DNA from 3 places in the Desulfuromonas sp. TF genome. Region 3 is predicted to be linked to each of the others. Evidence: predicted binding sites of a transcription regulator. Region 3 holds the regulator's gene; each other region holds the start of a gene.
What was found. The regulator HrcA, encoded in region 3, represses chaperone genes, less so after heat shock. The targets are predictions, from matches to a motif close to TGTTAGCACTCNNNNNNNNNGAGTGCTAACA.

Region 1 (10,052 bases), on a different contig from region 3:
CTTGGCGAAGAAAATGCCGACATCGTAACGGTCAGGTGAAGCGAAATTGACGGTCACATCCAGGTCGACAGTGACGGGCTCGCCGCCGACGCAGGACGTGGGACCGCCCGGGACAATCGTTATGCCTGTGATCGAGACATCATTGGCGGTGCAGTTCAGGTTGGAGCCGAATCGTTCCGCCGCGCACTGGCTCGGGCCATAAGCATAAGCCGCAGCCATACTGAAAAGCTGGCAGGCGAGCGACAGCAAGATGGCGATAGTTGCGTTTGTGATGATGTTTTTCCTGATGCGGTTAATCTTCAAGTCATATCTCTTCAGCAATGGCGTTCAGCTTAGAATCGCGATCAAAAGCACAATCCGGCATAAACAATCAGGAGGAATACGAAACCATCAGCCCTTCCGCGAACGCATCCTGTTCACAGGCGCACTCCGAAAGAAGGGAGATCACGCTTTCCACAATTTCAATGCGACATGTATTTGCGTTGCCACAGCCGTTCAGCTCCGACGGCAGGTTTTTCTGAATGTAGTCACGTACGACGGGGACGTAGCGATGGCCGGCAAAGTCGCCATCGAGCAGCGATCCGAAAAAGCCGTCCAGTTGTCGGCGAATGCCTGCATAGGCGGAGGGGCTTCCGGTTTTTCCGTCCGCCGCCCAGGGACCCTGGCAGGCCGCCGTCAGGCTTTTTCCGAGAACCCGCAGGCGCGCCGCCAGTTCGAGGGCCAGCTCTTCGGCGTGCAGCCGAAGCTGATGAAAAGCCTGAGTGGTTTGCGAATCGATCGGCCGACTGTTCGCAGAGGTCCTTTCCTGCAAGGAAGAACCGGCGCGAAGAAGGCAATTGGGGTTTATTGATTTCATGTCCGTCTTCCGTCCGGTGGCGCAGCTAAAATGAAAAAAACCCATGCTTGGGGAGCATGGGCCTGGGCGCACGGGTGCGCTAATCCATACTCCCCGTCTCTTCGGTAGCCCGGCTGCCCTTTCCGCCTTTGCTGCGTGTCGGCGGGGGAGGGCCCGTGGCTTTGCGTCCCTGGATCTCTCCAGGTTTGCCGTTATCGGAGTATGGGTGGGTTAAAATGTTGTGGCGCGGGTTTTGTTGTTGCGGGGGAAGCCGCGGGGCGGGTTCCCTCCTGAAAAAGCGGCATCAAGCCGCAAGAAAACAGTAAAAAGCCCATGCTCAGCGGGAAGCATGGGCCGGGCGCACAATTGCGCTTGTCCATACTCCCCTTCTCTTCGGTAGCCCGGCTGCCTTTTCCGCCTGCGTGTCGGAGGAGGGCCCGTGGCTTTGCGTCCCTGGATTTCTCCAAGTTTGCCATTATCGGAGTATGGTGGGGTTAAAAATGTGATGTTGCGGGTTTTTCTTACGGGGGAAGCCGCGGGGCGGGTTCCCTCCTGGGCAACCGGCATTACGCCAAAGATAAAAAAGAAGCACAGTTAATGTCGAACGAACTGGTAATGACGTCGACATCGGATTTATCGTTTCATTAAATATCCACGATTTGTGCCAAAAAATTAATGCTGTATTTCAGTAATATAGTGGGTTCCGGCGAAAAGCATTGAGTATCGAGTATCCATTTTGGATATCCAAAATAAATCAATCATCCGAGTCGTCATCCATCCCATACCGCGCCATCCGGCGGCGGAAAGTGTAGTAATTCATGTCAAGAAGACGCGCGGCGACCATCTTTTTCCCTCCCGCCGCGGCCAATGCGCGCTTCAGTGCCCATTTTTCAACTTCGGCCATTTTGAAGGGAAGATCGTCCGGGGAAACTTCGAATGATTGACCTTGGGCGGCGGAAATTCTCGCCGCGGGGTCGATCTCTCCGAGGATGCCCTGCAGGATGGCGGGGGAGATCACGTCGTCCGCCATGATCGCGGCGTGCTTGATGACATTGCGCAGCTCACGGACATTCCCGGGCCATGAATGGGACTGCAGCATGGTCATGCCGTCCGCGGAAATCTCCAGCGGAGGCCTGCCGATTTCATGACAGGCTTCGCGCAGAAACTTCCCGGCCAGAGCCGGAATGTCTTCGGGAATGACGCGAAGAGGGGGCATCTCGATCATGAAGGTTGCGAGACGGTAATAAAGGTCCTGACGGAAGTTGCCCGCCGCGGCCTCGGCCGCCAGGTCCTTGTTGCTGGCGGCGATTATGCGGATATCGGCGTGCGCCTTGCGGTTGCTGCCGAGGGGGTGATAGCTTTTTTCCTCTACCAGTTGAAGGAGCAGCGCCTGCACGGCGGGTGGGGCGGCATCGATATCGTCGAGGAAGAGGGTCCCGCCCTTGGCGGCGGTGACCAGACCCTCCCGCTTTCGTTCGGCACCTGTGAAGGCTCCCTTTTCATGGCCGAACAGGTCGGCGGCTACCAGCGATTCGGGAATGGCGCCCAACTGGACGGTCACGAACGGTTTGTCGGCGCGGGGGCTGAGATCGTGGATCATCGACGCCAGCCTCGATTTGCCGGCACCGGTCTCGCCCTGGACCAGAACGGCATAGTTGCTGCGGGCGATCCGCACCACTTGGCCGGCGATTTTTTTCAGTTTCGGCCCTTTGCCGAGCATCTGCTCGACGGATTGGCGCAGTTCGCTGTTGAGGCCGAGCAGCTGTTTTCTCTGCAGAACCGGCAGCGCCGCCTTCTCAAGGGTGGAGATCAGCTTGTCGTCTTCGCACGGCTTCGGAACGAATCCCGCGACACCGAGTTCGATGCCGCGAAGCAAATAGGGAACATCGGAAAAGGCACTGAAAAAGACCACCGGAGTTTCGGGACTGAGCCGACGTAGCTGTTCAGTCAAGGCGATGCCGTCCATCTCCGGCATGATGATGTCAGTGAGCACGAGGTCAGGTTTTTCCTTGAGGAAAAGATCCAGAGCCTCACGCCCGTTGGTGGCGATGAGCACTTTGCGGCAATGGGGAGACAGAAGATCTCCCACGGCCTTGCGCAGGAGTTTCTGATCTTCCACAAAAAGCAATTTCATATGTTTAAGTATGTTCATCAACATATAAACAAATCATCTTTACATCACAAAAACGCCCATTTTTCTCGTCGGGAAAAATGGGCGTAAGAATTCCCTTGGATACACAGGGAATCTTCATGGCCCTCTCTTCGGCGACTCGGCTGCTCGTATGTGTGCGAGCCCGTGGTTCTGCGTCACCGGGTTGCCCCGGCTTTGCTATTATCGGAGAGGATTTTAAATTTAGTATTCTAAACAATATATTAAGTCGAAAATTTTTGAAAAAGTCAAAGGAAAATAGAGGTTCCGACCGGCCCTCTGCATCCTATTCATTAAAGAGCCAATTTAAACCCCTGTTTTATTTTCTGTCAAGATGATATTCCATTTTATGAAACTGCGCAATTTAAAAAGGGAATTTATTTAAAATAGAGCAAAGATTGTGCCAGAGGAGAATTGCTGGGGGAAGGGATGTAAATTCAACGGAATAGGAAATGCCTTTGGTAGAAATGAATTCCAGGTTCGGTCCTTTCACGTCATGGAAAGAAAAAAACGCCCCTCCGAATTCGGAGGGGCGCAGGAAAAGAAACAGATTTTCAACTGGATCAGAACTCGACTTTGATATCCCAGTTGTCGATCTTCATGGTGCCGTTGCGCTCGAGGTTGAGCTGCATCTTGAAGCAGCGGTCGAACAGCTGGGGCTCGTGACCGACGCCTTTGGCCAGGGTTTCCTTCTTGGCGATGTCGAAGTATTCCTGGATGATCGGTTTGTAGTCGGGATGGACGCACTTGTCGATGATGAGCTGGGCGCGATCCTTCGGCGCCAGGCCGCGGCAGTCGGCCAGGCCCTGCTCGGTGACCAGCACGTCGAGGTCATGCTCGGTGTGGTCGACGTGGGGGGCCTTCGGCACGACGCAGGTGATGCCGTTGGGATCGGTTTTGCTCGGCCGGGTCGAGGGGGTGTGCATGAGCTTCAGATAGCCGTTGCGCAGGAAGTCTCCCGAGCCTCCGAGACCGTTGATCATCCGGGTGCCGCCGACCAGGGTGGAGTTGGCATGGGCGTAGATGTCGAACTCGACCGGAGTATTCATGGCGATACAGCCCAGGCGGCGGATCGGTTCGGGATGGTTCGAAATCGACAGCTGGCGCAGGACGATCTTCTTGGTGTACTCGTCCCAGTTGGCGTAGAGTCGCTTGAAACCCTCGTTGGAGAAGGACAGGGAGCAGGCCGAGGCGAAGTCGAGCTTGCCGCTGTCGAAGAAGTCGAGCATGGTGTCCTGAAGGACCTCGGTGTAGACGGTGAGGTTCTGGAAGGGGCCCTTGACCAGTCCGCCGACGACGGCGTTGGCGATGTTGCCGACGCCCGACTGAAGCGGCAGCAGGTTTTTGGGCAGACGGCCGCGATTCACCTCGTTCTGGAAGAAATCGATGATGTGGTCGGCGATCTGCTCGGAAATCTCATCGGGGGGGCCGAGAGGGCGGCCGTTGTCGAGCTTCTTCGATTGGACGATGCCGACGATCTTGTCGGGATCGACCCGGACATAGGGGGAGCCGGCGCGGGATCCGGCATGGGTGATCAGGTAAGGGAGCCTGTTGGGCGGTTTGATCGGCTCGATGATGTCGTGGAGTCCCTCATGGGAGGGCATCTCGGTGTTGAGCTCGATGATGATCTTGTCGGAGATCTGGCAGAGCTCGGGGCAGATGCCGCAGGATCCGGAGAGGACCAGACTGCCGTCTTCGGTGATGTCGGTGCACTCGATGATGGAGATGTCCATCCGGCCGTTCTCGGTGTAGAAGCCGTAACCGACGTCCTGGGCGAAATGGCCGAGATGTTTGTCGCCCATGCGGATCCTGCCGGAGTTGATCCCTTTCTGGATGTTCTTTCCGGTCTGGTAAGGCCAGCGGCGGTCGATCATGTCGAGAGTGGCCCAGCGGTCTTCGGTCTCGACGCCGACAGAGGCACCGATGAACAGGTTGAAGCGAAGCTTGCCCTGCAGATTGTTCTGCTCCACGTGATCGGCCAGGACAACCGGCATAACCTTAGGGTAGCCGACGGGGGTGAACCCGGACCAGCCGAGGTTCATTCCGTCTTTGAAAAGCGGGATGAGCTCCTCGGGTTGAACGACCTTGCTCATCATGGACTTGCGGCGAATGCGACTTTCCAGTGTAGACATCTCTCTCCTCCTCTGTAGTTGATTGGCAGCGCACATAGGGTGCGCTCCAATTTACTCGCTCTCTCTCTCAAATTAGAACAGTGTGAAAAATCCCCTGAAGGAATTCAGAAGGCTTAAAAATGTTGGAGAATATCAGGTATACGGACGGAAAAAAACAAGGAAAGTTATGGATTTAGAAAGGCCCGATCCTTGCTTTAAAATTCCGTTATATGAATTTGAACTTTTTATATAATGGCGTAAACGGCAAGTCAAGCAAAAAGATCGCTTTTATCATATCTGTGATAAACGGAGGCCGCCCCCGCAGGAACACTCATGGATACTAAAAGCAAAATGCCCTTCCGTTGCGGAAGGGCGTTTTTTTGAAGAAATTTCTCTGTCAGTTCTGCTTTTCCAGCAGTTTCTGTGCCTTAAGGGCGTGTTCGCTGCGGGGAAACTCTTCGAAAAGGGAGTTGAACGCTTTCATGGCCGCATCGGGATGGCCGGCGGCGAGATAGGCCTGGCCGAGATAGAGAAAGGCCCGGTCGCGACCGTCATAATCGGGGTAGTGAACGAAAACATCCTCCAGGCGCTTGACGGCGGCTTCATAGTGCCCGGCGCGAAGATAGAAACGTCCTACATAAAGCTCATGCTCTGCAAGCCGGTCTGTGCACCGTGCGATGTAGGTTCTCGCTTCTTCGGCATCAGGGTCATTGGGAAAGCGCTTCAGAAAGTTCTGAAATGTGGCAAGGGCATTGCGCGTTGCGGTCTGGTCACGGTCAATCGAGAGAATCTGTTCGTAGTAGGAAAGTCCCAGTCGGTAGAGAACCTGGGGAGTCCGTTCATGGTCGGGATGCTGCTTCAGAAAATCCTCGTAGGCGGCAGCCGCTTCAATATAGTTCTTTCCCATGAAGTGGGCCTCGGCGATCCTCATCTCAGCGAGGGTGTTGAGCTCAGGTGAATAATAGCTGTCGCGCGCCTTCTCCCACATGGTGATGGCCTCTTCGTAGAGCTCTTTTTCAAAAAGTTTTTCCCCTTCCTTGAGGTAATAAGCGGCCGTGGGGGTGGACGGGTCCTTTGTCGAGGCGCAGGCGACACTCAAAAGGAGCAGGCAGACCAGGGAGAGCAGGAGTTTCATTGAGGATTCCTTGCTTGACGATAATTATAAGGTTGGCTTGATGAAACTAAGGGATAGACCGCGATTTGTCAACGGCATTTCGCTGCAGGACGGCAGCCTGGTGAGTGGAGAGTCCGTCCAGTTCCCGTCAGGCAGGGGCGATCGGGTAAAGTACCCCCTTCAGTTTGGCCAGAGCATTCTTTTCCAGCTGCCGTACCCTCTCCCGGCTGATTCCATAATCGTCGGCCAGCTCCCGCAGGGTGCGGGGATGGTCCTGGAGGATGCGGTCGTGGACGATCCGTCTTTCCCGATCATTGAGTTTCTGCAGGGCCGCGGCAACCTGGCCGGTGAGAATACGATCCTCCTCCTTCAGCAGGAGCTGGTCTTCCTGGTTCTCCCGATCGTCGGCCAGGGAATCCATCAGGGTATAGTTTTCCCCCTCGTTCAATTCCAGATCGAGGGAGGAGTCGCGGGCAGCCATGCGCCGCGCCATTTCTTCCACTTCGTCGTCGCGTACCTCCAGCTCCCTGGCGATCTCTCCGGTATCTTCCCCTCCGGTGAGGCGCCTGATGGCATTGCGGGTCTGGTTGAGTTTGAAAAAGAGCTTTTTCTGGGCCTGGGTGGTGCCGATTTTCACCAGCGACCAGCTTTTGACGATGAAGTTGTTTATATAGGCCCGGATCCACCACACGGCATAGGATATGAGGCGGATGCCCCTCTCGGGATCGAATTTTTTTACCGCCATCATCAGACCGATATTCCCCTCCTGGATGAGATCAAGCACCTTCATGCCATAGGACCTGTATTCATGGGCGATCTTGACCACGAATCTCAGGTTGGCGCAGATCAGTCGATGGGCCGCTTCCAGGTCCCCCTGGCGGCGATACCGAAGGGCCAACTCCACCTCTTCTTCGCGGCTGAGCAGGGTGAAACGGTTGATCTGAGCCATGTAGAGCTCAAGGGTGTCAGTGACGACCGGCAGGTGAGGCGTGCTCATTGTAGTACTCCAGAAAACGTTATTTTATCAATTCAGTAGCACTCTGTGGTTGAGAGTGCTAAATATATATAGCAAAGCATATGAGCTGGTGCAAGAGAAAATCATTGAGCGGGGTTTGGTGATTGGTTGACAGCGGCTGCCGCGGTCACCATAATGACCGGAAGCCGCGGTTCGATCCGGCCGATTCCTTGGAGACCGGGAAATTTTCAATGCAGATTCTTTATATTGGAGTGTTCGGCGCCCTCGGGTGCCTGTCGCGTTATTTCGTTTCCGGCTGGGCCTATGGCCTGTTCGGGCGGAGTCTTCCCTATGGCACGCTGGCGGTCAATGTTGTGGGATCATTCCTGCTTGGATTGGTTATGGAAGCGAGTCTGCGCAGCACTCTTTTGTCTCCCGAGATGCGCATGGGGATTACCGTCGGTTTCATGGGGGGCTTCACCACCTTCTCCACGTTCTCCTTTGAAACTATCCGTCTGCTGGAGGAGGGCAGTCTGCTTCAGGCCGGAGCAAACGTGCTGCTCAATGTCGTTGTCTGCATCGCGTTTGCCGCCCTGGGCATCATTCTGGGACGGCAGATATAAATGTAGCGGCGAGGCATGCCTCGCCTTTACAACACGGAGGATACATGCCGCAGCTCGAAGGCGAACAGACCCTTATGCGGATTTTCATCGGCGAGAGCGACCGTTGGGAAAAAAAACCTCTTTATGAGGTCCTGGTGGAACTTCTGCGCCGGGAAGGCTTTGCCGGCGCGACGGTGCTGAAGGGGGCAATGGGTTTCGGCGCCCGCAGCATCACCCATACGGACAAGCTGCTGCGCCTCTCCGCCGACCTGCCGGTGGTGATCGAGGTGGTGGAGGGTCAGGAAAAAATCGATGCCCTTCTCCCCCGGCTCGACGTGATGCTCTCGGGGGGGATGATCACCCTGGAGAAGGTTCGGGTGATCCGCTACTCCAAGTGAAAAAAGGGAATGGCCTTCCCTCGAAACGGACAGGAATAAAACCATGCTGAACCGAATCAAGACCCTGCTTGCTGCCGCCTCCTCGGCGGAACCGGAGGCCGAGCATGAACGTATCCAGGTGGCGACCTGCGTGCTGCTTCTGGAGATGGCCCACACCGATGGAGAGTTTCATTCGATGGAGGGTACCCTCATCCAGGACCTCCTGCAGCACAAGTTCGACCTTTCGGAAAAAGCGATGGACGAGCTGATGGAGTATGCCCGGCAGGAGCGGGATGCCAGTCTCGACCTTTACCAGTTCGCCAAGCAGATCAATGAGAATTTCACTCTGGATGAAAAACTCGAGGTGATGGATGTCCTCTGGCGGATCATCTATGCCGATGGCGTGCTGGACAAGTATGAAGACTACCTGGTGCGACAGCTGGCCACGCTGCTGCGTCTCTCCCATCGCCAGATGATCGATGCCAAGGTTAAGGTGCTGGACGAGATCCGTCCCGACCGCTGACGGCCCTGTCGATCATGTCCGAACGCACGACAAAACCGTTGACACCGCCGCAGTGGCGGATTAGGTTGTAGATACGCTGAAAAGCCCTGTACCAGAACCCAAATTTTATCGATAGACGATAATACTAAACCATCCGCGAGGATGGGACGGAAAGCCCATGGGTCTCCCAGAGACAGCCGGGTTGCCGAAATATCATGAATATTTCGGCAGCCCGGCTTTTTATTTTCGCATCCGGGTCTTTAAAATCCATTGGGAACGACCATGCTGATTTTCGACTCCGAATCGTTTTGCATTCAGGCTGAAGAATCGGAAGTGGCTGCGGTTTATCGCTCCTCCTCCCCCGTTTCCATAGCAGTCGAGGAATCCCTGCCCTCCTGCGAGGCTTTCGTCTGCATCCTCGAACGGGATCAACGGCATCATGTCTTTGCGGCGCTTCATGTCAGGGAGATCAAAAGAAATCTGATCTATGTTGTCGAACCGTCCGGTGAACAGTCGAGATCCTCAGATCCGGGAAAAGCCCTGGCCTTCGTTGAGGCGATGGGGTTCAGCATGGAAGCCGTGAATTTGAAATACGGCAAAGCCATGCGTGAAGTGGTTCTGCGAAGCATTCCTGTTTTGCTTTCTCCTGAAAATCTGGAAAGAACCCGAAATGAAAAAGAAACCGAGCTGTCAGAGCTGAATCGGCTGGTTGCAGAGGCCGCAGAGGAGCCGGATGATGCGACGGAACAATCCGATCCTGGAAGACAGGCGAAGATGAAAAGTGCCGTGGAGACCCGAAAAAACACCGCAAATGCCGCCGCTCGGAAGCTGGCCCAGGAGAAAATCGCCGCAGATAAGGCTGCCGCGGTCGGAGAGTTGGTTCAGAAATTCCTTCTGCACTCGAATGGCTCCGAAGTGGCTCATGCCGATCGTGCCGAAAGCGAACGGCTGCGAGAGGAAAATACGGCGTTGGAAAAACGAGCAGCGGAACTGGCCAGAACTGTCAGTCGTCTTAAGGAGCAGGCGGAAACCGACAGGGCCGAAGCGCAGAGGCGGATTGCCGAACTTGAAGCTGAGGTGGACAAAGACCTGAAAGAAGTCGAGGTCGAGCGGACCGGACAGGAAAGGATTACTCGGGAAAAGGAGGCCGGCGAGAAGCGAATTACCGATCTTGAGCAGGCGCTCCGCGAGGTCCGGAAAGAACTCGAAGTGGAAAAGGGGCGTGGGAAGGAGTGGGCCGGGACAAAGAAGGCTCTCGAAAAACAGATTCTGGAATTGGGAAACGCCCTTTCGGAAGCGGCATCGAAGGAGGAAACTCAGAGCCCGCCAGTGGTGGCCCTGACGCAGGCCGAAGAGCGGATTGCCCGACTCGAACAGGAAGTCAGCGAAGCGCGGGAAACAGCCGAG
Region 2 (10,052 bases), on a different contig from region 3:
TCAGAATGAAGATCGCAAAGGTGAAAAAGGGTTGGGATCATGCGTGCCGGCATATGGAGGAAAAGTTACGCGGATTTTTCCGAGGACTTTAAGTCCGAAAGGTTCTTGTCGACTGCCGAGAAGAGCTCCTTCATCTGAACGGGCTTAACCAGGACATGGTCCATCCCCGACGACAGGCATTCCTCCCTGACTTCGCGACGTTTGTGGGCGGTCAGGCCGATGATGCCGATGTGCCCGCGACCTTCCGCTTCCCGCTTGCGGATTGCTCGGGTCGCCTCCAGACCGTTCATTTCGGGCATCTGCAAGTCCATGAGGATGAGATCAAATCCCCCTTGCTCCCATTTCTCCAGGGCCTCTCGCCCTGACTCGGCAGTTTCCGTCCGATAGCCGTGCTGTGCCAGCATCATTGTGATCAACTCCCGGATCATGGGATCGTCTTCAGCCAGAAGGATTCGTGCAGCGCGGTGTTCCCTGCCGGAGCCTTCCGGCAGGGTTTCGTCCCGTAAAGATCGTTCCTGTTCACTGGTCTTCAGCGGGATGGTGATCGTGAAGACGCTTCCCTCTCCCTTTCGGCTCTGAATGGAGATCACTCCGCCCATAAGTTCAACCAGCCCCTTGGAGATGGCCAGCCCCAGTCCGGCCCCCCCATACTTGCGGGTGAAGGAGCTGTCCGCCTGGCTGAAACTCTGGAAGATCAGTTCCCTTTTTTCCTCCGGTATGCCGATGCCTGTGTCGGCTACCGAGAACTCCAGGGAGTCGCCAAGGGCAGCCACGGAGATGCGGATTTCCCCCTTTTGGGTAAATTTGACGGCATTGCCGATCAAATTGATCAGCACCTGCCCGAGCCTGTCGGAATCACCGATCACGATTCGGGGTACATCCGGCGCGATGTCCATTTCAAGCCTGAGGTTTTTCTCCCGGGCGGGGAAAGCAAACATCTCCACTGCGTCCTGCACACAGCCCCGCACATCGAAGGGCTCTTCTCTAAGCTCGACCCGCCGCGCCTCGATCCTGGACAAATCGAGGATTTCGTCGATGAGGACACGCAGGCGACCGGCTGATTTTTCGGCCATTTCCAGCATGCGACGACGCTCGGGGGTTTTTTCGGTCAGCAGAAGGTGTTCGATAGCCGCCATGAAGACCGTCATGGGGGTGCGGATCTCATGGCTCATGTTGGCCAGGAACTCGCTCTTGGCGCGGCTGGCCTCTTCAGCAACCTGCTTTGCCGCCTTGAGTTCCTCCCCGACCTGGCGCTCTTCGGTGATATCGGTGTTGGTGCCGAACCAGCGAAGGACTCTTCCACCTTCATCCTTGATCGGAATCGCCCGGGATAGAAACCACCTGTATGTGCCGTCCGTGCCGCGCAGGGGGAAAGTGTCCTCCCAAACGTCCCCTGTCTCGAAGCAATGACTGATCTTCTCGACCACGCCCTGAATGTGGTCGGGATGGAGAACCTTTCGCCAGCCCCAGCCTTTCATCTGCTCCAGGTCCGTCCCTGTATAATCGTACCAGCGCTTGTTGTACCAGAAGATCCCGCCGGTCTCATCGGCCATCCATGCGAACTGGGAAATGTTGTCGGCGAGGGTGCGAAACATCTCCTCGCTCTGGCGCAATGCTTCGGCTCTGCTGAGGAGGTCGACCGCCATCTCCGTCACCGTAGAGCGAAGGCGGCGCACGACATCCGGGGCTCTCGGGTCGCCCCGCCCTTCGATCTGCCCGGAGCCCATCGCCCTGGCATCCTGCTCCAGGCGAAGAATCGGACTTGCGATGCTTCTGGCCAGAAACCAGGCGAGCAGGAAAGCTGCCGAAGCGATCAGAGAGGCCAGGATGGAGTCGTTAATCAGCCGATTGCGCTCGGAGGCCAGGGCGACTTCCACCGGCCGGCCGGCCCCTGCCACCCAACCTATATCGGAGATCGGCACCCGGGCACAGAACGTTTCACTGGAAGAAATATCCAGGTGTGAGATGCCGGTCTGCTCCGCTCGCTTTTCGAGAGCGGCCCTCAGCAGTTGATCGCTTTGCCGCCATTGCATGCGATCCTCCCAGGAAAGCTCTGCTCCCGGGCTGCGATAGACGATGGTCCCCTGGCTGTCAAAGATGGAATAGGCGCCTTCGGAGGGACGCCGGTGCAATAGAGCCGCCGACCCAAGGTTCGCCGGATCGATCGCAGCCACGACCGCGCCGAGGAGCATACCGATGGAGCCGCGGATCGATGTGGCGACCACAAAGGTAGGTGCCGGGGTAACCATTCCCGCGCGGGTCAGATCCCCGAGAGTCCAGGACCAACCGGTCTGGAGTTTTTCGAAATAAGAATGCCCCGACCAATCCTGCCCGACAAGCCCCCTCTCACTGGAGGCAAGGACAATCCCCTGCGGACTGACCCAGCTCATATTGCGAACCGAAGGGGTGCGGTCCGAATAGTAGGTGAGAAGGCGGTCGGCATTGGCTTGTGTATACGGTGAGAAGGTGAGGATGGCCTCCCCCACCGCGTAATTCTGGCTTCGGATATTGTCGATATAGGCTGCGAAGGTACTGGCAATCCCCTGGGCTACCTCAAGTTCCGTCTGAAGGGCCTCGGAACGTTGAGTTCCGTACCGCTCCAGGTATCCCCACCAGAGAAGGAGGAGCATGGGAAAGAGTGCAAGTGAAATAAGTAAGAAAAGACGCTGCCGTATACCCGCAGGCAGAAGGTAGGCAGCCCATTGTCGGATCATGTTGAATTCATCTTCTCTCAAACAGCGGGTGATCTTCCCTTAGAACGTTTGAAAACTTTGAATTAATTCTACTTCATTTTCTTAAAAATGCCCGTCTCACCGCGACGGTTCACCCTTTGCCGGGGAACCGACCTCCACGATTTGCCGGCAGCCCGTCTCCCGGGTCAGAGTGATGAGGACCAGGGACAGGACCGTCCAGGCAAGCATGAGGGAGAAGCCCAGGCGGAAGGCTTCCAGGCCGTAAACCCTGCCACCGGCCGACATCGCCCCATCCCACTTCCGGTCGAGCATCCAGCCGACGGCCGGCTGAAGCAGCATCGGACCCATCATCGAGCCCATGTTGCACACCCCGGCCGCCGTCCCCGCCAGCGCCAGAGGGACTGACTCCTTGGCGAAGGCGAAACCGATAATCATGCAGCCGGCGGCGAAGCCGATCACGATAAGCAGAGAGATCAGCAGGGGAAGCGGCAGTCCCGGCACGAGGATGATGAGCCCCCAGCCGACGGCCGAGATCGCGCAGCCGGCCACGTACAACGGCTTGCGCCGGCCGATCCGGTCCGAGAGACCGCCGAAAACCGGTCCGCCCACCGCCCAGGCCAGCAGTTGGGCTGAACAGAGAGCCGCCGCCTGGGGGGAAGTCAGACCGTAATGGGTGGTCAGGAAGGGCACTCCCCAGAGGCCGGCGAAGGCAAGGACGCTGCCGGCGACGGCGCCGGGAGTGAGTAGAAGCAGCCAGGTGTTGCGGTAGCCGAAGACCTTGCGGAGTCCGGCCATGATGCCGGAGCGGGGCGCTCCCGCAGAAACCTCGGAAGCGTAGCTGGCATAGCCCCGCTCCCGCGGATCGTCCCTGACGATGATCCAGATCAGGGCGGCTACGGCAAAAGGGAGAATGCTGGAAGCCAGCATGACAGGACGCCAGCCGAAGGTGTCCACCATCAGGCGCAGCGGTGTGCCGGCGAAAACCGCTCCGAGAATGCCGAGAAAGAGGGCCATTCCGGAGGCCAGGGCGAACTGCCTCGGCGCCATCCAGTGGCTGGAGAGCTTCATCATGGCGACGAAGGCGACCGCCACCGAGCCGCCGATGAACAGGCGTCCTGCGCAGGCCCAGACCATCCCGTCGGCGAGAGCGAAGCTGAGACTGCCGATGCCGGCCACAAGAGCGCCAACGGTCAGCAGCCGCCGCGGGCCCCAGCTGTCGGCGAGCAGCCCGGTGGGAATCTGCATGGCCACGTAGCTGTAGAAATAGAAAGCCGAAAGATTGCCCAGGGCGGCGGCCGTCAGGTTGAAATCATTCATCAGCTCCGCGGTCATGACGCCGGGAGCGACCCGCTGAAAAAAGCCGATGATGTACAAGGCGGCGCCGAGGCCCCAAACGGTCCAGGCCAGACGCGCGGGGGGAAGTGTCGCTGAGCTCATAGGTTCTCGATCCTGGGGAGGGCGGATTAATTTCAATTGAAAGTATTAAAATTAGCCCCGGCTGTCAAACCATTTGAGATGGAGAAAACACTCAGGCCATGCTGATTCAATGTACCAGGGTTAAATCCCTTGACGAATCATTCAGCTATGGCAGAATGAAATCAGAATTTAAGTTTCATTGAATAAAAAGAAAATTCTCCGACAAGAGCAAACCTGGAGAAATTCAGGGACGCAAAGCTGCGGGTCCTCGCTTTACCCTGGAGGTAAAGACGGATAGCCGGGTGGCCGAAGAGAAGGCAAAGCCTCAAGTAAATTGGGGTTTTGAGACGCCGATCTTCCGCCCGGAGATTGGCGTTTTTGCATTAGAGAGCGAATACAAGCCCGTCCCTTTCGAGGTTCCTCATATGAAAACCTCTATTCTGATCATCGACGATTCAAAAAGGATGCGTCGGCAGGTCGCCGACATCCTGCGACATGCAGCTCTTTTCAAGTTCTTCTTTGAAGCCGGTGACGGGATCGAAGGTTTCAAAATGGCCCTCGATAAAAAACCCGATATTATTCTCTGCGACATCGAAATGCCGGGAATGGACGGTTTTAAATTTTTGCGCATGTTGAGCACCCAGGAGGACTTGCAGGACATCCCGGTCATCATCGTCACCGGACATGAAGAGACGGGTGCCAAGGTTCGCGGCCTCGAGCTCGGAGCCAGCGATTATGTCACCAAACCCTTCGACTCTGGTGAACTTCTGGCACGGATCAAGGTCCAACTGAAAATCAAGTCTCTCCAGGACAGACTCAAGGAAAGCAACCGGATGCTGCTCGAGCTGTCCCATACGGATCCCTTGACCGGTCTTCACAACCGTCGGCAGATGATGAAAGCCCTGGAAAGTGAAATGGATCGCAGCAACCGCTCCGGCGATCCACTTTCCCTGATTCTGATTGATTGCGATGATTTCAAGAAAATAAATGATACCTATGGTCATCAGGCGGGAGATGAAGTACTGATGAAACTGGGCGAAACATTTAAAAGGCATCTGCGACACTACGATGCGGTAGCCCGTCTCGGAGGTGATGAATTCGCCTTGATATTGCCGGCTACCGACATCCCGGAAGCGGTCGGGATCGCCGAGCGGATACGCCAGGAGGTGGAGCAGATGACGGTCGATGCCGATCTGGCCGATTTGCGGGTGACCATCAGTCTCGGTGTCGCCAGACATCCTCAAATACAGGTGCAAATCCCCGACGATCTGATCCGGGCAGCCGATTACGCCCTCTACAACGCCAAGCGGCAAGGACGCAACCAGGTCAGGGTGAGCGATCAATAGAGACGCCCGTCATCCAGCATCGTTTTTTTCACCAGACGAAAAGAGCCCCCCGGAAAAACCGGGGGGCTCTTTTCGTTATGCAAGGATCAGGGAGCGGCTTACATCATGCCGCCCATGCCCCCCATCCCTCCCATGCCGCCGGGCATGGCGGGCATGGCTTCTTCGCTCTTGGGAGCCTCGGCGATGCAGGCCTCGGTGGTCAGCATCAGGCCCGAAATAGAAGCGGCGTTCTGCAGGGCACTGCGGGTGACCTTGGTGGGATCGATGATCCCGGCCTCCAGCATATCGCAGTATACATCGGCAGCAGCATCGAATCCGAAGCTGCCTGTTTCGCTGATGACCCTGTTGACCACGATGGAGCCTTCGGCTCCGGCGTTGGCGGCGATCTGACGCAGCGGCTCCTCAAGGGCCCGCCTGACGATCTTGACGCCGAACTCCTGCTCACCGGGAGCCTCTACTTTTTCCAGAGCGGCGATGCAGCGCAGCAGGGCGACCCCGCCTCCAGGGACGATGCCTTCTTCAACGGCGGCGCGGGTGGCGTGCAGGGCGTCCTCGACGCGAGCCTTCTTCTCCTTCATCTCGGTCTCGGTGGCGGCGCCGACCTTGACCACGGCAACCCCGCCGACCAGCTTGGCCAGGCGCTCCTGGAGCTTCTCGCGATCGTAGTCGCTGGAGGTTTCCTCGATCTGGGCGCGGATCACTTTGACCCGGCTCTGGATGTCGACTTCGCTGCCGGCGCCGTCGATGATCGTGGTGTTGTCCTTGTCAATGACGATGCGCTTTGCGGTGCCGAGCATGTCGAGAGTGGCGTTCTCCAGCTTGAAGCCGATCTCCTCGGAAATCACCTTGCCGCCGGTCAGTACCGCGATGTCCTCGAGCATGGCTTTGCGGCGGTCGCCGAAGCCGGGAGCCTTGACGGCGGCGATGTTGAGAGTGCCGCGCAGCTTGTTGACCACCAGGGTGGCCAGGGCTTCGCCCTCCACGTCCTCGGCGATGATCAGCAGGGGGCGTCCCTGCTTGGCTACCGGCTCGAGGACCGGCAGAAGATCGCGCATGTTGCTGATCTTCTTGTCATGGATGAGGATCAGGGCGTCCTCGAGAACGGACTCCATGCGCTCGGGATCGGTGACAAAATAGGGGGAGAGATAGCCGCGGTCGAACTGCATCCCTTCGACGGTCTCGAGGGTGGTCTCCATCGACTTGGCCTCTTCGACGGTGATGACCCCTTCCTTGCCGACCTTCTCCATGGCCTTGGCGAGAATGTCGCCGATGGTGGCGTCGCTGTTGGCGGAGATGGTGCCGACCTGGGCGATTTCCTTGTGGTCCTTGACCGGCTTGGAGAGTTCCTTGAGGGCGGCGACGGCCGCGGTCACGGCCTTGTCGATGCCGCGCTTGATTTCCATGGGATTGTGGCCGGCGGTGACCAGCTTGACGCCTTCGCGGTAGATGGCCTGGGCCAGCACGGTGGCGGTGGTGGTGCCGTCACCGGCGACATCGGAGGTCTTGGAGGCGACTTCCTTGACCAGTTGGGCGCCCATGTTCTCGAACTTGTTCTCGAGTTCGATCTCCTTGGCGACGGTCACGCCGTCCTTGGTGATCAGGGGAGCGCCGTAAGACTTTTCGATGACCACGTTGCGGCCTTTGGGACCGAGGGTGGCTTTGACGGCTTCGGCCAGGATGTTTACGCCGGACAGGATCTGGTTGCGGGCGTCCTGTCCGAATTTGATTTCTTTAGCTGCCATGTCTGTGAATCCTCCTTATCGTTAAAATGGAGATCTGCTTATTCGACTACGCCGAGAACGTCGTCCTCGCGCATCATCAGGAACTCTTTCCCTTCGATCTTGATCTCGTTGCCGGCATACTTGCCGAACAGAATCTTGTCGCCCACCTTGACGTCCAGAGCCAGGACCTTGCCGTCCTCGGTCATCTTCCCCTTGCCGACGGCGACGATCTTGCCCTGCTGGGGTTTTTCCTTGGCGGTGTCGGGAATGATGAGGCCCCCGGCGGTCTTGGTCTCCTCTTCGAGCCTTTCGACGATGATACGGTCATGCAGCGGTCTGATGTTCATGATGAATTCTCCTTTCCTGTATGAGAATGAAAAACGGGAGATACTCCCTTTTGGTCCGGGTCAGAAAATAAAAAAGACGCTCGATTCTGAATCAGTTGAACGAATCAAGCCCCTTTGGCACCTTTAGCACTCCTCACACGAGAGTGCTAACAACAGGGGTAAATATAATCAGCTTATTTTGAATGTCAAGGGCAATCTGAAGATTTTTTTGCCGGGCGGGATCGGGATCAGTAAACGGTCAGAAAGTCAACAAGGGGGAAGCGGGAGTCGGGCGAAATCCGCGGTCATTTTAGATCGTTCTGCCTACCATCTGCGCTTTTCCATTTCTTCCCGGAAATATTTGTCGTACAGGATCTGCCATTCCCGGCTGCCGACGATTTTTTTCTGGGCGGACAGCTTGTTCCGAATCAGGGTGTCTACCTGATCGTCCACCGAGAGCAGACGGATCAGCGCTTCTTTTGCGGCTCGCAGGGCCTCGGCTTCGTCCGGGAAATCGACCAGATCATCTTTCCACAAGCCGTCCAGGATCAGATGGGAAAGATGAGAAATGCGCTGCTCAGACAGTTTCACAGGGGTATTCCCCTCTCTTCGGCCAGTTTCTTCTTTATCATCAGGAAAAGTTTCTGGCGATCGATATCGGCCGGCGCATTCCGGAGCTGACTCTCCATCAGCTCAAGGACCTCTTTATCCAGTTCCTGCTCTTTCGTCATTTCGGCCCGGATGATCTCTTCAATGCGGGCCAGAACCACCCCCCGGCCGGCCTTCAGGGTCCCTCCTCCCCGATCGACAAGCGCGGACAGAAGATGATCGGCCATGCGACGAATCTGCAGATCGGTGAAACGCATGGGCAACTCCCGGGAAAGCCGAAGCGTTAAAAGGTCCCTGCATCCTAGCTTCGGACAGGGGCGTTGTCAACGCGGTAATTCTTGACAGCCGGCGGGCCGCTGTGCTAATCAAGCTTCCTTGGTCCTTCGCCGTTGGCCGCTGTCATTGACCAATGAAGCATGACTTCCGACAAGGAGATCTGAATGAATAAGAAGCTCTACATTCCCGGTCCCGTCGAAGTTTCCCTCGACGTCATGGAGGCCATGACCGCACCCATGGTCGGCCACCGGATGAAAGAGTATGCCGAAGTGCATGAGCGCGTGACCGCCGGCCTCAAGACCCTTCTCAATACGGAGGATCCGGTTTTCCTCTCCACCTCCAGCGCCTTCGGCGTCATGGAGGGAGCGGTGCGGAATCTGGTGCGGAAACGCTGCGCCACCTTCGGCAACGGCGCCTTCAGCACCAAATGGCATGACGTCACGGTGCGCTGCGGCCTCGAAGCGGATCTCTTCACCGCCGAATGGGGCCGCCCGATCACCCCCGAGATGGTCGACGAGGCCTTGTCCACCGGCAAGTACGACGCCATGACCGTGGTTCACAACGAGACCTCCACGGGGGTCATGTCGCCGCTCGAAGAGATCGCCGGGGTGATGAAGAGATACCCGGACGTCTCCTTCATCGTCGATACCGTCTCCTCCATGAGCGCCGTCCCCATCGACGTCTCCGCACTGAAAATCGACGTCTGTCTGGCGGGAGTGCAGAAAGCCTTCGGTCTGCCCCCGGGACTCGCCGTTTTCGCCGTCTCCCGCAGGGCCCTCGACAAGGCGAAGGGCACCCCCGGCCGAGGCTACTATTTCGATTTCGAGGAATTCGAGAAGAACGACCAGAAGAACAATACCCCGAGCACCCCCTGCCTCAGCCTGATTTTCGCCCTCGATCACCAATTGCGGAAATTCTTCGCGGAAGGGCTGGAGAACCGCTATGCCCGCCACCGGCGGATGGCTGAAATGACCCGGGATTGGGTACGGGCGCAGGGCTTCGGCCTGTTCGCCGCCGAAGGCTGTCGCTCGATGACCCTGACCTGCGGAAGGAACGACGACCGAACCGATCTGGAGAAGCTGAAGAAGCTCGCCGGCGCTCGCGGCTACGCCATCGACAACGGCTACGGCAAGATCAAGAACGCCACCTTCCGCATCCCTCACATGGCCGACATGACGATGGCCGACCTGATGGAGCTTTTCACGCTGCTGGAGGAACTGCTGCCGGAGGCCCGGGCCTAAAAAGCGGTCGCGGATCCCCTCAGGACTCTGACTTGCGGTTCTCGTCAGCCCCCGTTCCCGGTATAATGAAGCATGTTCCGAATCCGCCGCATTTACGATTATGTCCTGCCGATCAACCAGGCGGCAATCTCCCGTGTTCAGGATATCCTGCGGGCCCAGTTCTCCACCCTCTCCGAAAAGGATATCGCCAAGCTCCCCGAGCAGCTGCGCAATCCGCTCAAGTTCCGCTTCCGCTCCATCCTTTACGTCGCCGATGACCAGCGCGGCCGGGTCAAGGGCTTCGCCCTGCTGCTGCACGAGCCGGAACTGCGTTTCGGCTACCTGGAGTACATCTCGGCGGCGGCTAAGATGACCGGACGGGGCATCGGCGGCGCCCTTTACGAGCGGCTGCGTGAGGAGGCCCTCGAACTGGACGCCGTCGGGC
Region 3 (10,052 bases):
GGCCCGGGTCAGCTTGATGTTGAGATGTTTGGGCCCAGTCTGATCGGCGGTGATGAAGGGGAGGTTGATGTCGGTCTCCATGGAGGAGGAAAGCTCGCACTTGGCCTTCTCCGCCGTCTCCTTCAAACGCTGCAGAGCCATCTTGTCGCTTCTCAGGTCGATTCCCTGCTCCTTCTTGAACTCGTCGGCGACATAGTCGATGATGCGCTGGTCGAAGTCCTCGCCGCCCAGGAAGGTGTCGCCGTTGGTCGACTTGACCTCGAACACCCCCTCACCGAGCTCCAGGATGGAAATGTCGAAAGTGCCTCCGCCGAGGTCGAATACGGCAACTTTTTCCTCTTTTTTCTTATCCAGGCCGTAGGCCAGGGATGCGGCGGTAGGCTCATTGATGATCCGCAGCACATTGAGGCCGGAGATCTTGCCGGCGTCCTTGGTCGCCTGGCGTTGGGAATCGTTGAAGTAGGCCGGCACCGTGATCACGGCGTCGGTGACTTCCTCACCCAGGTAGTCCTCGGCGGTCTGCTTCATCTTCTGCAGGATCATGGCCGAGATTTCGGAGGGGCTGAACTTCTTCCCTCGCGTCTCGACCCAGGCATCCCCGTTGTCGGCCTTGATGATCTTGAAGGGGCTGATCTGGATGTCCTTGCGCACGGCGTCCGAATCGAACTTGCGGCCGATCAGGCGCTTGATCGCGTAGAGAGTGTTCTCGGGATTAGTTACCCCCTGGCGCTTGGCCTGCTGTCCCACCAGACGTTCACCGCTCTCGGTGAAGGCCACCATGGAGGGAGTGGTGCGGGATCCTTCGGCGTTGGCGATAACGACGGGTTCCCCCCCTTCCATCACGGCGACGCAGGAATTGGTGGTGCCGAGGTCGATTCCGATGACTTTACCCATGATCTATATCCTCCTTTGTTCCTGGTTTCGTTTTTTAACTTATCCGTAAGCAGCGGTCAGCCGCGCTCCTCTTTTTTCGGCTCGGCAGCAGGCTTGGCCACCATCACCATGGCGGGCCGCAGCAGTCGATCGCTGAGAAGATAACCCTTCTGCAGTTCCTGCGCGACCATATTCGGCGCATGTTCCGCGCTTTCCACATGCCCGATGGCCTCGTGCCGCGAAGGATCGAATGCCGTCCCCACCGATTCGAAGGGAGTAGCGCCGAACTTTTCCAGAACCCGCTGGAGCTGGTTGAGGGTCATCTCCACACCTTCGAGCAGCCCTTCGCCGCCGCCCTGATTCTGACGGGCATGGTCGACGGCCCGCTCCAGGTTGTCCAGCACCGGCAGTATCTCCCGGAGAAATTTTTCGTTGGCGAAGCGGGCCAGATCTTCCTTGTCGCGCTGCGCCCGCTTGCGGAAATTTTCCAGATCGGCCCTTTCGCGCAGGTAAAGATCCCAGTTCTTCTTCGCCTCTTCCACGCTGGCGGCCAGTTGCTCTTCCAGCGAAGGCCCCTCGCCGGCCTCGCCCTCGACGCCTTCTTTTTCCCGGGTTCCCTTTACATTCAGCTCTTGCGGCGCTCCCCCTTCTGCCGAGGGGATATTTTCTTGTTCCTTCTTCTTTTTAGGCAATCTTCAAATCTCCTGTCTTTTTAGGGTCTATTCCGAATCGTGTTCCAGAATCTGACTGAGCAGCCGCGCCGTGTAATCGACGATGGGGATTACCACCGAATAGGGCATGCGGGTTGGGCCGATGACGCCCAGGGAACCGATGGTTCCGCGACTGCTGGAATAGGTAGATGTTACCAGACTGCAGCCGGAAATCCCGCTGTACTCCGTGTCGCTTCCGATAAAAATATTCACTCCCTCGGCGCTCTGGCTCTTATCGAGCAGCTCCACCAGAAGGCTTTTCTGTTCGAAGGTCCGAAACAGCCTTTTCATCCGTTCCAGATCGGCAAACTCAGGCTGATCGAGAATGTTCGAAGCCCCTTCGATGAAGACCTGCTCCCCGGCTTCCTCCTGGAAAACCTCCTGGGAAAGTTTGAGAGCCCGCTGAAGAAGCTTGTCATAGAGGGCTTTCTCCTTAGCCATCTCCTCAATGATCCGCTCCTTCACCTGCTGGATGGTGAGTCCCCCGAGGGTGTGGTTCAGATAAGCGGAAATCTGCTCCAGCTCCCGCGGGGCGATGTCTTCGTCGATTTCGATGATCTTGTTCTGGACCAACCCCGAGCGGGAGACAAAAACAACCAGAATTCTCCCCTGGGATAGCCGGATGAATTCGATCTGACGAAAAACCGTTGTGGTAAAGCGGGGAGCCATGACGATCCCCGTGTATCTGGAGATGGCGGAGAGCACTTTTCCCGCCTCCCGCAACCGCTCTTCCGCCTGCATGCCCTTGCGGCAATAATAGTCTTCGATCTTCTTCTGCTGCTGGGATGTCAGCGGCCCGACCCGTAGAAGCGAATCGACATAGAAGCGATATCCCTTTTCCGTGGGCACCCGTCCGGCCGAAGTATGGGGTGAGATGAGATATCCCATCTCCTCCAGATCGGCCATGACGTTGCGCACCGTGGCGGGAGAAAGGCTGAGATGATGCCGCCGGGTCACGGCCCGTGAACCGATCGGCTCGGCGGTGCCGATGTAGTCCTCGATGATGGCCTCGAGAATCCGGCGACTTCTTTCGTTGAGCTCTTCGCTCATCGCTTCACCGCCCCAAAAAACTCAAGCCGGAAAATCCGGCCGTCGAAAAATCTTAGCACTCCAGGGGAGGGAGTGCTAACGGAAGATAACATAACAATGGCCCTGGGCTTTGTCAAGGGCAAACCCGGCAGGAAAATGGCGGAATTTCTCAGAGAAAAGCGGTAATAATGTGATCGAAAAGAAGCCATCCTTCAAGGTCCATCCTCCAGCGGCCATCCCGCAGCACCAGACGATCTCCCGCCCTCCGCAGCGCCTCGGGAAATGTCTCTTCCACTCCGGCGCTGAAGCGGCGGCGGAATTCACCCTCATCGACGCCCTCGGCGGTTCGCAGGCCGAGATAGAGGGTCTCGGCCATGGCCCCGCGGCGATCGAAGGTCTCCAGCGTCTGCGCCGGATCTTCTCCCCTGGAAAGAGCAGCGGTATAAGGAGCAAGGTCCGCAGGAACCGCCCGCCGCTCCCCCCAGCCCCGCCCGCAGAAGGAATGAGCGCCGGCGCCGACCCCCAGATAAGAGCGCCGGCGCCAGTAACGGAGGTTGTGCCGGCACTCACGCCCCGGCCGGGCGTAGTTGGAGATTTCGTAATGACGGAATCCCTCCCGGCCAAGCCGCTCGTCGACGAGGCAAAAGAGCTCGGCGTAGCGGTCCTCATCGGGGAGATCGAGTCCGCCGGCGCGGTGCAGATGGTAAAAGGGCGTCTCCTCCTCCACCGTCAGTCCGTAGGCGGAAACATGGTCGGGGGACAGGTCGAGGAACCGGTCGAGTTCCGCCTGAAGCGCGCCCGCCGTCTGCCCGGGGAGGGCGAACATCACGTCGCAGGAGAGATTGGCGAAACCCGCCCGCCTCGCCCAAGTGGCGGCGTCCTTCGCTTCCTCCGGGGAATGGATGCGCCCCAGGAGTTCCAGCTTCCGCGGGTCGAGGGATTGAACTCCCAAGGAGAGACGGTTGACGCCGGCGGCGCGGTAGCCGGCCAGGGAGGCGGCGGTGAGGGTTCCCGGATTCGCCTCGAGGGATATCTCCACGTCGGCGGCAAACCCGAAACGATCTTCGGCCCGCGCAAGAATCTCGCCGATGGATTCCGGCGAAAGCAGTGAAGGCGTGCCGCCGCCGAAGAATAGGGTCTCAATCGGTCCGCCCCATTCTCCGCCGTCGGCGGCAAGATCGAGGTGGCGCATCAGCAACGCGGGATAGGACTCCAGAGACGACAAATGCCCCGGTACCGAGAAGAAATCGCAGTAGGGGCATTTTTTGCGGCAGAAGGGAACGTGCAGGTAAAGAGAGGCCATCCGGGCGCGGTCAGGCCACCACCCAGACGGTCTGGTTCTCGACCTTATGCAGGACTTCGGCGGAGATGCTTCCGTGGAAGAGCTCCTTCATCCGCGAGGCGTCGCTGCGTCCGATGATGATGGTGTCGCAGCCCGCCGCCGTCGCCTCGTCGACGATATCCTGGGCGACGCCGCGGCATACCGGTTTGATCCGCATCTGCAGCCGCTCCGGGGCGACGCCGCGCTCGCGCAGCATGGCGGCGATTTCCCCGACCAGCGTTTCGGCCTGCACCAGCTCCTGGTGATGGTCCTCGTCGCCGTGCACCTCCGGTGGCGCAGCGGGCTCCGTCGTACCGGGCACGCCGGTGGTCAGAACCAGCAGAACGAGCTCGCAGTCGCCAAGGGCGGGAACAACCCCGGCGGCGTATTCACCGGCCCGCCGGCCGCGGACGGTGTCATCGAGGGCGATAAGGGCTTTTTTCATGATTCACCTCGCAATCCCGGCCTGCGGCAAAACGCCGGCCGGTTAAACAAAGAACAGAAAGGATATCACAGCCAGGAAGAGGACCGCGAGCAGCACACCGATGCCGACCGGGTAGGCCGCGCTTCTGCTGCGCCGCTCGATCATCGCCTCCTCCTCGCTGAGGTCGCGGTCGCCGCCGGCCGCTCCGGCCATCAGGCGCAGCCCGTGCTTCTGGACGTTGCCTCCGGGCTCGGCGAAAAACCGGCTCAGCAGTTCCGGAACCTGTCGTACGAAGATCCGGTCGCACCAGCTGTTCAGGCCGCCGAACGCCTTGTCGGCCAAGGCATAGAATCCCCTTCCCCCCTTGCGGTAGACCCAGTCGGAATCGATATTGATGGAGCGGATCTCCGCAGGATAGATTCCCGACAGTAGCAGCAGGGTGAACGCCAGGGCGGAGAAGAAGAGGAGCTGGGTCTGGGCCAGGACATGGGAGGTGGTATAGGGCTGATAGTCCGTGGCATAGGGGAGCAGGTCATAAAGGAAGCGGGGGAAGGAGCCGATAAAGATGCAGGCAAAGGCCGTCAGGCCCATGGCCAGCAGCATGTGCCTCGGCGCCTCCTTGCAGCGCAGGCCCGAATCGTGCGAGTAGAAGGCAAAGAAGGGGATCTTGATCCCGGCGTGGTGGAACACCCCGGCCGAGGCGAAAAGCAGGATGAACCAGATGAAGCGCATATCCCCGTGGGCGGCGGCCTCCATGACCATCGACTTGCTCACGAACCCGCTGAAGAGGGGAAAGGCCGAAATCGAAGCGGCTCCGACAATGCAGAAAGCGCAGGTCCAGGGCATCGATTTGTAGAGTCCGCCCAGGTCGGTGGCATTGATCTTTCCGGTACGGTACATCACCGCCCCCATCGTCATGAAGAGCAGTCCCTTGAAGAGGATGTCGTTGAAGGCGTGTGCCACCGCTCCGTTGACGGCCAGTTCGGTGCCGATGCCGATGCCGACGACCATGAAGCCGACCTGGTTGATCAGACTGTAAGCGAGCACACGGCGCAGGTCGTTTTCGATCACGGCGTAGAAGATGGGAAATCCGGCCATGATCGCCCCGATCCAGATCAGGGCCTCCGTCCCTGGGTAGGCGCGGGCCAGCACATAGACCGCGGTCTTGGTGGTGAAGGCGGAGAGAAAGATGGTCCCGGTTATGGTCGCCGCGGGATAAGCGTCGGTCAGCCAGTTGTGCAGCAGCGGCCAGGCGCAGTTGACGCCGAAGCCGAGAAAAATCAGATGGGAGGCCAGTCCATTGAGACCGATAAAGCCGAACTCGGCGCTGCCGGTCTGCTGGACGTGGATGATGATTCCGGCCAGCAGGCAGAGCCCGCCGGCGACATGCACCATGAAGTAGCGGAAGCCTGCTCCGAGGGCCCCCGGAGTGCGCCGGGCCAGAATCAGGAAGGTGGCGGAGATGGTCAGGGTTTCCCAGAAGGCGAAGAGGGAAAAGAAGTCGCCGGCAAAGGTCACCCCCAGCGCCGCGCCGGCATAGACCAGCGCCGCCACGTTCTGCACGTCATCCTCGACATGCAGGGCGTACAGATTGGCAATGAACGCCACCAGATGGAAGATATAGCCGAAAATCAGACTGAGCCGGTCCATCTTGCCGAAGACCAGTTCATAGTCCATGAAGGAAACGGCCCAATGGCTCCCCTCAGGGATGGCGAGGAGGTTGATAAAGCTGAGTACCGGCAGCAGCAGCATCCAGGCCTGCCGGATCCGTCCCTTGAGAAAAGGAACCGCCAGCGCCCCTAGAATCAGGATAACGGCCGGAGGAAGGGCGTTAATCATAGTAGTCCTCTTTGCGCATCACCATGGGGCGCAGGATATATTTGGCCACCAGCACCAGCACCACGCAGGCAACGAAACCGTAGACCGAATAGAAGCCGAATTTTCCCTCCCAAGGGAAAATGGCGTGTTTATGATAAGCGAGATCGACCAGCAGCAGCAGAACGACGCAGGTGTAAAACCCATAAAGCAGACGTTTGACGTTCTGCGGCTTGTCGAACATCGCGAGTTCTTCATCGATGTCGACCTGGTGCTTGAAATCCTTTTCCCGGATTTGCGGTTTTTTCTTCTGTGATTTTTTCTTCATCGTCCTCTCCCTACAGGGTGGTAAAGAGGATATAGGCCAGATAGAGCACGCCCACGGTAAAAATTATATTGAAGACGGGGCGGTAGCCGTCCACCGGATCGTGGGCGAGGATCATCTTTTCTTCCTGTTCGTGATGTGGCTTCATGTGCAATCTCCGGGGCCGGGATCAGTCTAGGGGAAGAGCGCTTTCTGAATCAGCTGCAGAAAAACTGTAGGGTAGAAAAAGAGCGCCACCGAACAGAGCGCCGTCACGGTCAGCGGCAGCAGGCAGAAAATCGGCGCTTCCTTGATGCCGCTCGACACCCCTGCGGCCGGAGCGGCGAAAAAACCCCGGTATACGATCGGAAAAAAATAAGCGGCGTTGAGCAGCGAACTCACCAGGAGCACCACCACCAGGACCAGCTGATCGGCTTCCACCGCGCCGATGACCAGATTCCATTTGCTGATGAACCCCCCCAGGGGCGGCATGCCGATGATGCTGAGCGAACCGAGGAAGAAGGCCATATAGGTGACGGGCATCTGCCGCCCCAGGCCGTCCATCTCGCTGATGTATTTCTTGTGACTGGCGACATAGATCGCGCCGGCGCAGAAGAAGAGGGTGATCTTGCCGAAGGCGTGCATGGCGATATGCATGACTCCGCCGGTCATTCCGGCCGCCGAGAGCATGCCGGCGCCAAGCACCATGTAGGAGAGCTGGCCGATGGTCGAATAGGCCAGCCGCCGCTTGAGATTGTCCTGGGTCAGGGCGACCAGAGAGGCGACCAGGATGGTGATCGAGACGAAGTAGGTCAGGGCGACGCCGTAATCGAGCTGGCGCAGCAGATCGGGTCCCAGAATATCCAAAATGACCCGCAGGATGGAGAACACCCCGACCTTGACCACCGCCACGCCGTGCAGAAAGGAGCTGACCGGCGTGGGAGCGACCATGGCTGCGGGGAGCCAGCCGTGAAAGGGCATGATCCCGGCCTTGGCGAAACCGAAAACGAAAAGAACCAGCAGCAGGCCTATGGTGGCGGGAGAGGCTGCTCCGGTCATGATGCCCCCCGGCGTGAAGTCGAGGGTGCCGGCGGAGGCGTAGGTGATGAGCATCGCCGGCAGCGCAAATCCGATGGAGGTGCCGAGAATATAGGTAAGGTACTTGCGTCCCGAGCGGCGGGCCTCGTCATTCTGCTCGTGGGTTACCAGCGGGTAGGTGGAGAGCGAAAGCATCTCGTAGAAGAGATAGAGGGTCAGCAGATTGGCCGAGAAGGCGACGCCGATGGTCGCCGAAATGGCTATGGCGAAGGAGGCGAAATAGCGGGTCTGATCGTGCTCCTTCAGGGAGCGCATGTAGCCGATGGAGTAGATGGAGGTGAAGATCCAGAGGAAGGATGCGATCAGGGCGAAGTACATTCCCAGAGGATCGACTCTCAGCTGAATCGGCACCCCCGGTAAGACCTCGGCGAGAGTGAAGACGAACCCGCCCCCGGCCAGCACGGCCGGCAGCATCAATGCGATGATGCCGAACTTGGCGACGGCGATCAGAACCGTCCAGCTCTCCCGCAGATTGGGACGGCGGGCCGACACCATGATCGGAACGGTGCCGAGCAGCGAGACGAGAATCGCGGCCAGTGGCCAGATGGAATGTTGGTACGCCATGATCTCTCTTGTTCGGTAAAGGGGAGTGGCGAACGGGCCCGCGGCGCCGCCCGCCTCTTCTGTTAAAACCCTGCGGGAATCGCCAGGCGGATCACTCCGACGAGCTGTCCCGAGCCGAAGCCGACCAGCAGCAGGGCGATAGCGGTCACGATCAGCGGGTTGAGCATCATCATCGGCGCCTCCTGCACCGTCAGCATGCCATGCCCGCCTTCCTCCTTGCGGAAATAGGCGATTTCGATAATGCGGAAAAAGAGCACCGCGTTGACAAGGCTGCTGAAGATCAGCGCCGCGACGTAGCCCCACTGGCCCGCTTCGATCCCCCCGAGGATCAGATACCATTTGCTGAAGAATCCGCAGGTCGGGGGAACACCGATCATCGAGAAGGCCCCCACGGTAAAGGCCGCCATCGTGACAGGCATTCTGCGATAGAGGCCCTGCAGCGAATCGAAGGCGAGACTGCCGGTGCGGTGAAGGATCGCCGCGGCCACCAGGAAAAGGCACAGGGTCATCAGCGCGTCATTGACGATGTGCAGGATGGCGCCGGTCAGTCCCTGGCCGTTGGCCAGCCAGACGCCGCCGACCATATAGCCGACCTCGGCGATGATAATGTAGGTCAGCATCCGGCGCAGGTCGCGCTGGGCGAGGGCCAGAGCCGAGGCACAGACGATCGCCAGGGCCGCCACCCAGACAATGGCCGATGCCACGCCGGGGTGATGAAAGAAGGCATAATCGGGAGTAAAAATTGAAAAGATGACGCGGATCATCAGATAGACGGTCACCTTGGTCATCAACGGTGCAACCATGACGCCGGCGCCGGTTGGAGCCAGTGAATAGGCGTTGGGCAGCCAGTTGTGCAGGGGAAAGAGAGCCATCTTGACCCAGAGACCGACCATGATGAAAGCGAAAGAGGTCGCCAGGGCCGCCGGCTGGCCGAGTCCGGGGAGGATTCGGGCGATGTCGGCCATATTCAGAGAACCGGTCAGGATGTAGAGATAACCGACCCCCAAAAGGTAGAAACAGGCGCCGATCGATCCCATGATGACGTAGTTGAAGCTCGCCAGCGCGGCTCGTCCCCGTCCCATGGCGATCAGCCCGTAGCTGGTGATGGAGGTGATCTCCAGCAGCACATACAGGTTGAAAGCGTCGCCGGTGAGGATCAGGCCGAAGAGGCCGGCGATCAGGATCAGGTACAGAGTAAAAAAGAGGTATTCGCGCCCGGCCAGCTCCCGCTCCACGCTTTTCAGTGCGGAGAAGGTCGCGACAAGGGCAACGGCCGCTACCAGCAGCATCATCAGGGCGCTCAGCGGATCGACCACCAGCTCGATGCCGAAGGGGGGCCTCCAGTTTCCGACCGTGTAACGGATCGTCCCCTCACGCAGAACCCGCGCCAGCACCGCGATCGAACCCGCGGTGGAAAAGGCCAGCGCGCCGAGGGTCAGCGGTGCGATCCAGCCGCGGTTGGTCCGGCCCAGCAGGTTCACCACAAAGGCCATCAGCAGGGGCGCGGCGAGCACGTAGACATGCAGGTTGGTGGCCGTCATTTTCCGATCTTCTCCAGGATTTCGTCTTCTTCGAGAGTGCCGTACTCCCGATAGATGCGCTGCAGGATGGCCAGAGCGACACCGGTCACGCTGACCGAAACGACGATCGCCGTCAGCATCAGCACGTGGGGCAGCGGATTGACCACGGTTGCCGGATCGATGCCGTGCTTGAGCACCTCGTATTTGTCGAGAATCGGAATCCCGCCGCCGCGCTTGACACCGGTCGAAACGAAGAAGAGGATGATCGCGGTCTGAAAGATGTTCATGCCGAGCAGTTTCTTGACCAGGTTGCGCTTGCCGATCATGGCGTAGAAGCCGATCATCATCAGCACGACGTAGAGCCAGTAATTGTATTTGGCGACGATCTCCGCCA

Region 1: the regulator HrcA is predicted to act here: its motif matches at 7,240-7,270, upstream of rpoH (RNA polymerase sigma factor RpoH).
Region 2: the regulator HrcA is predicted to act here: its motif matches at 7,645-7,675, upstream of groES (co-chaperone GroES).

Annotation. Positions count from the first base shown of each region.
Region 1 is NZ_KI421421.1:325,351-335,402, forward strand. It holds gene DTF_RS0112760 (DUF11 domain-containing protein) at 1-303, opposite strand, end outside; gene DTF_RS0112765 (hypothetical protein) at 371-856, opposite strand; cyclic di-GMP riboswitch class I at 957-1,056, opposite strand; cyclic di-GMP riboswitch class I at 1,228-1,319, opposite strand; gene DTF_RS0112770 (sigma-54 dependent transcriptional regulator) at 1,590-2,969, opposite strand; cyclic di-GMP riboswitch class I at 3,097-3,176, opposite strand; gene DTF_RS0112775 (acetyl-CoA hydrolase/transferase C-terminal domain-containing protein) at 3,548-5,116, opposite strand; gene DTF_RS0112780 (outer membrane protein assembly factor BamD) at 5,493-6,230, opposite strand; gene rpoH (RNA polymerase sigma factor RpoH) at 6,358-7,206, opposite strand; gene crcB (fluoride efflux transporter CrcB) at 7,416-7,787, shown strand; gene DTF_RS0112795 (DUF190 domain-containing protein) at 7,832-8,164, shown strand; gene DTF_RS0112800 (TerB family tellurite resistance protein) at 8,208-8,666, shown strand; cyclic di-GMP riboswitch class I at 8,780-8,855, shown strand; gene DTF_RS0112805 (hypothetical protein) at 8,928-10,052, shown strand, end outside.
Region 2 is NZ_KI421426.1:93,533-103,584, reverse strand. It holds gene DTF_RS25815 (ATP-binding protein) at 66-2,714, opposite strand; gene DTF_RS24475 (MFS transporter) at 2,811-4,130, opposite strand; cyclic di-GMP riboswitch class I at 4,327-4,420, shown strand; gene DTF_RS0118530 (diguanylate cyclase) at 4,535-5,455, shown strand; gene groL (chaperonin GroEL) at 5,554-7,197, opposite strand; gene groES (co-chaperone GroES) at 7,236-7,523, opposite strand; gene DTF_RS27615 (DUF507 family protein) at 7,827-8,093, opposite strand; gene DTF_RS27610 (DUF507 family protein) at 8,090-8,368, opposite strand; gene DTF_RS0118505 (alanine--glyoxylate aminotransferase family protein) at 8,552-9,628, shown strand; partial or broken gene DTF_RS27440 (GNAT family N-acetyltransferase) at 9,701-10,052, shown strand, end outside.
Region 3 is NZ_KI421424.1:142,142-152,193, reverse strand. It holds gene dnaK (molecular chaperone DnaK) at 1-894, opposite strand, end outside; gene grpE (nucleotide exchange factor GrpE) at 951-1,565, opposite strand; gene hrcA (heat-inducible transcriptional repressor HrcA) at 1,593-2,633, opposite strand; gene hemW (radical SAM family heme chaperone HemW) at 2,782-3,915, opposite strand; gene DTF_RS0116975 (universal stress protein) at 3,926-4,378, opposite strand; gene DTF_RS0116970 (Na(+)/H(+) antiporter subunit D) at 4,421-6,196, opposite strand; gene DTF_RS0116965 (hypothetical protein) at 6,189-6,500, opposite strand; gene DTF_RS27605 (hypothetical protein) at 6,511-6,645, opposite strand; gene DTF_RS0116955 (monovalent cation/H+ antiporter subunit D family protein) at 6,672-8,138, opposite strand; gene DTF_RS0116950 (complex I subunit 5 family protein) at 8,201-9,679, opposite strand; gene DTF_RS0116945 (sodium:proton antiporter) at 9,676-10,052, opposite strand, start outside.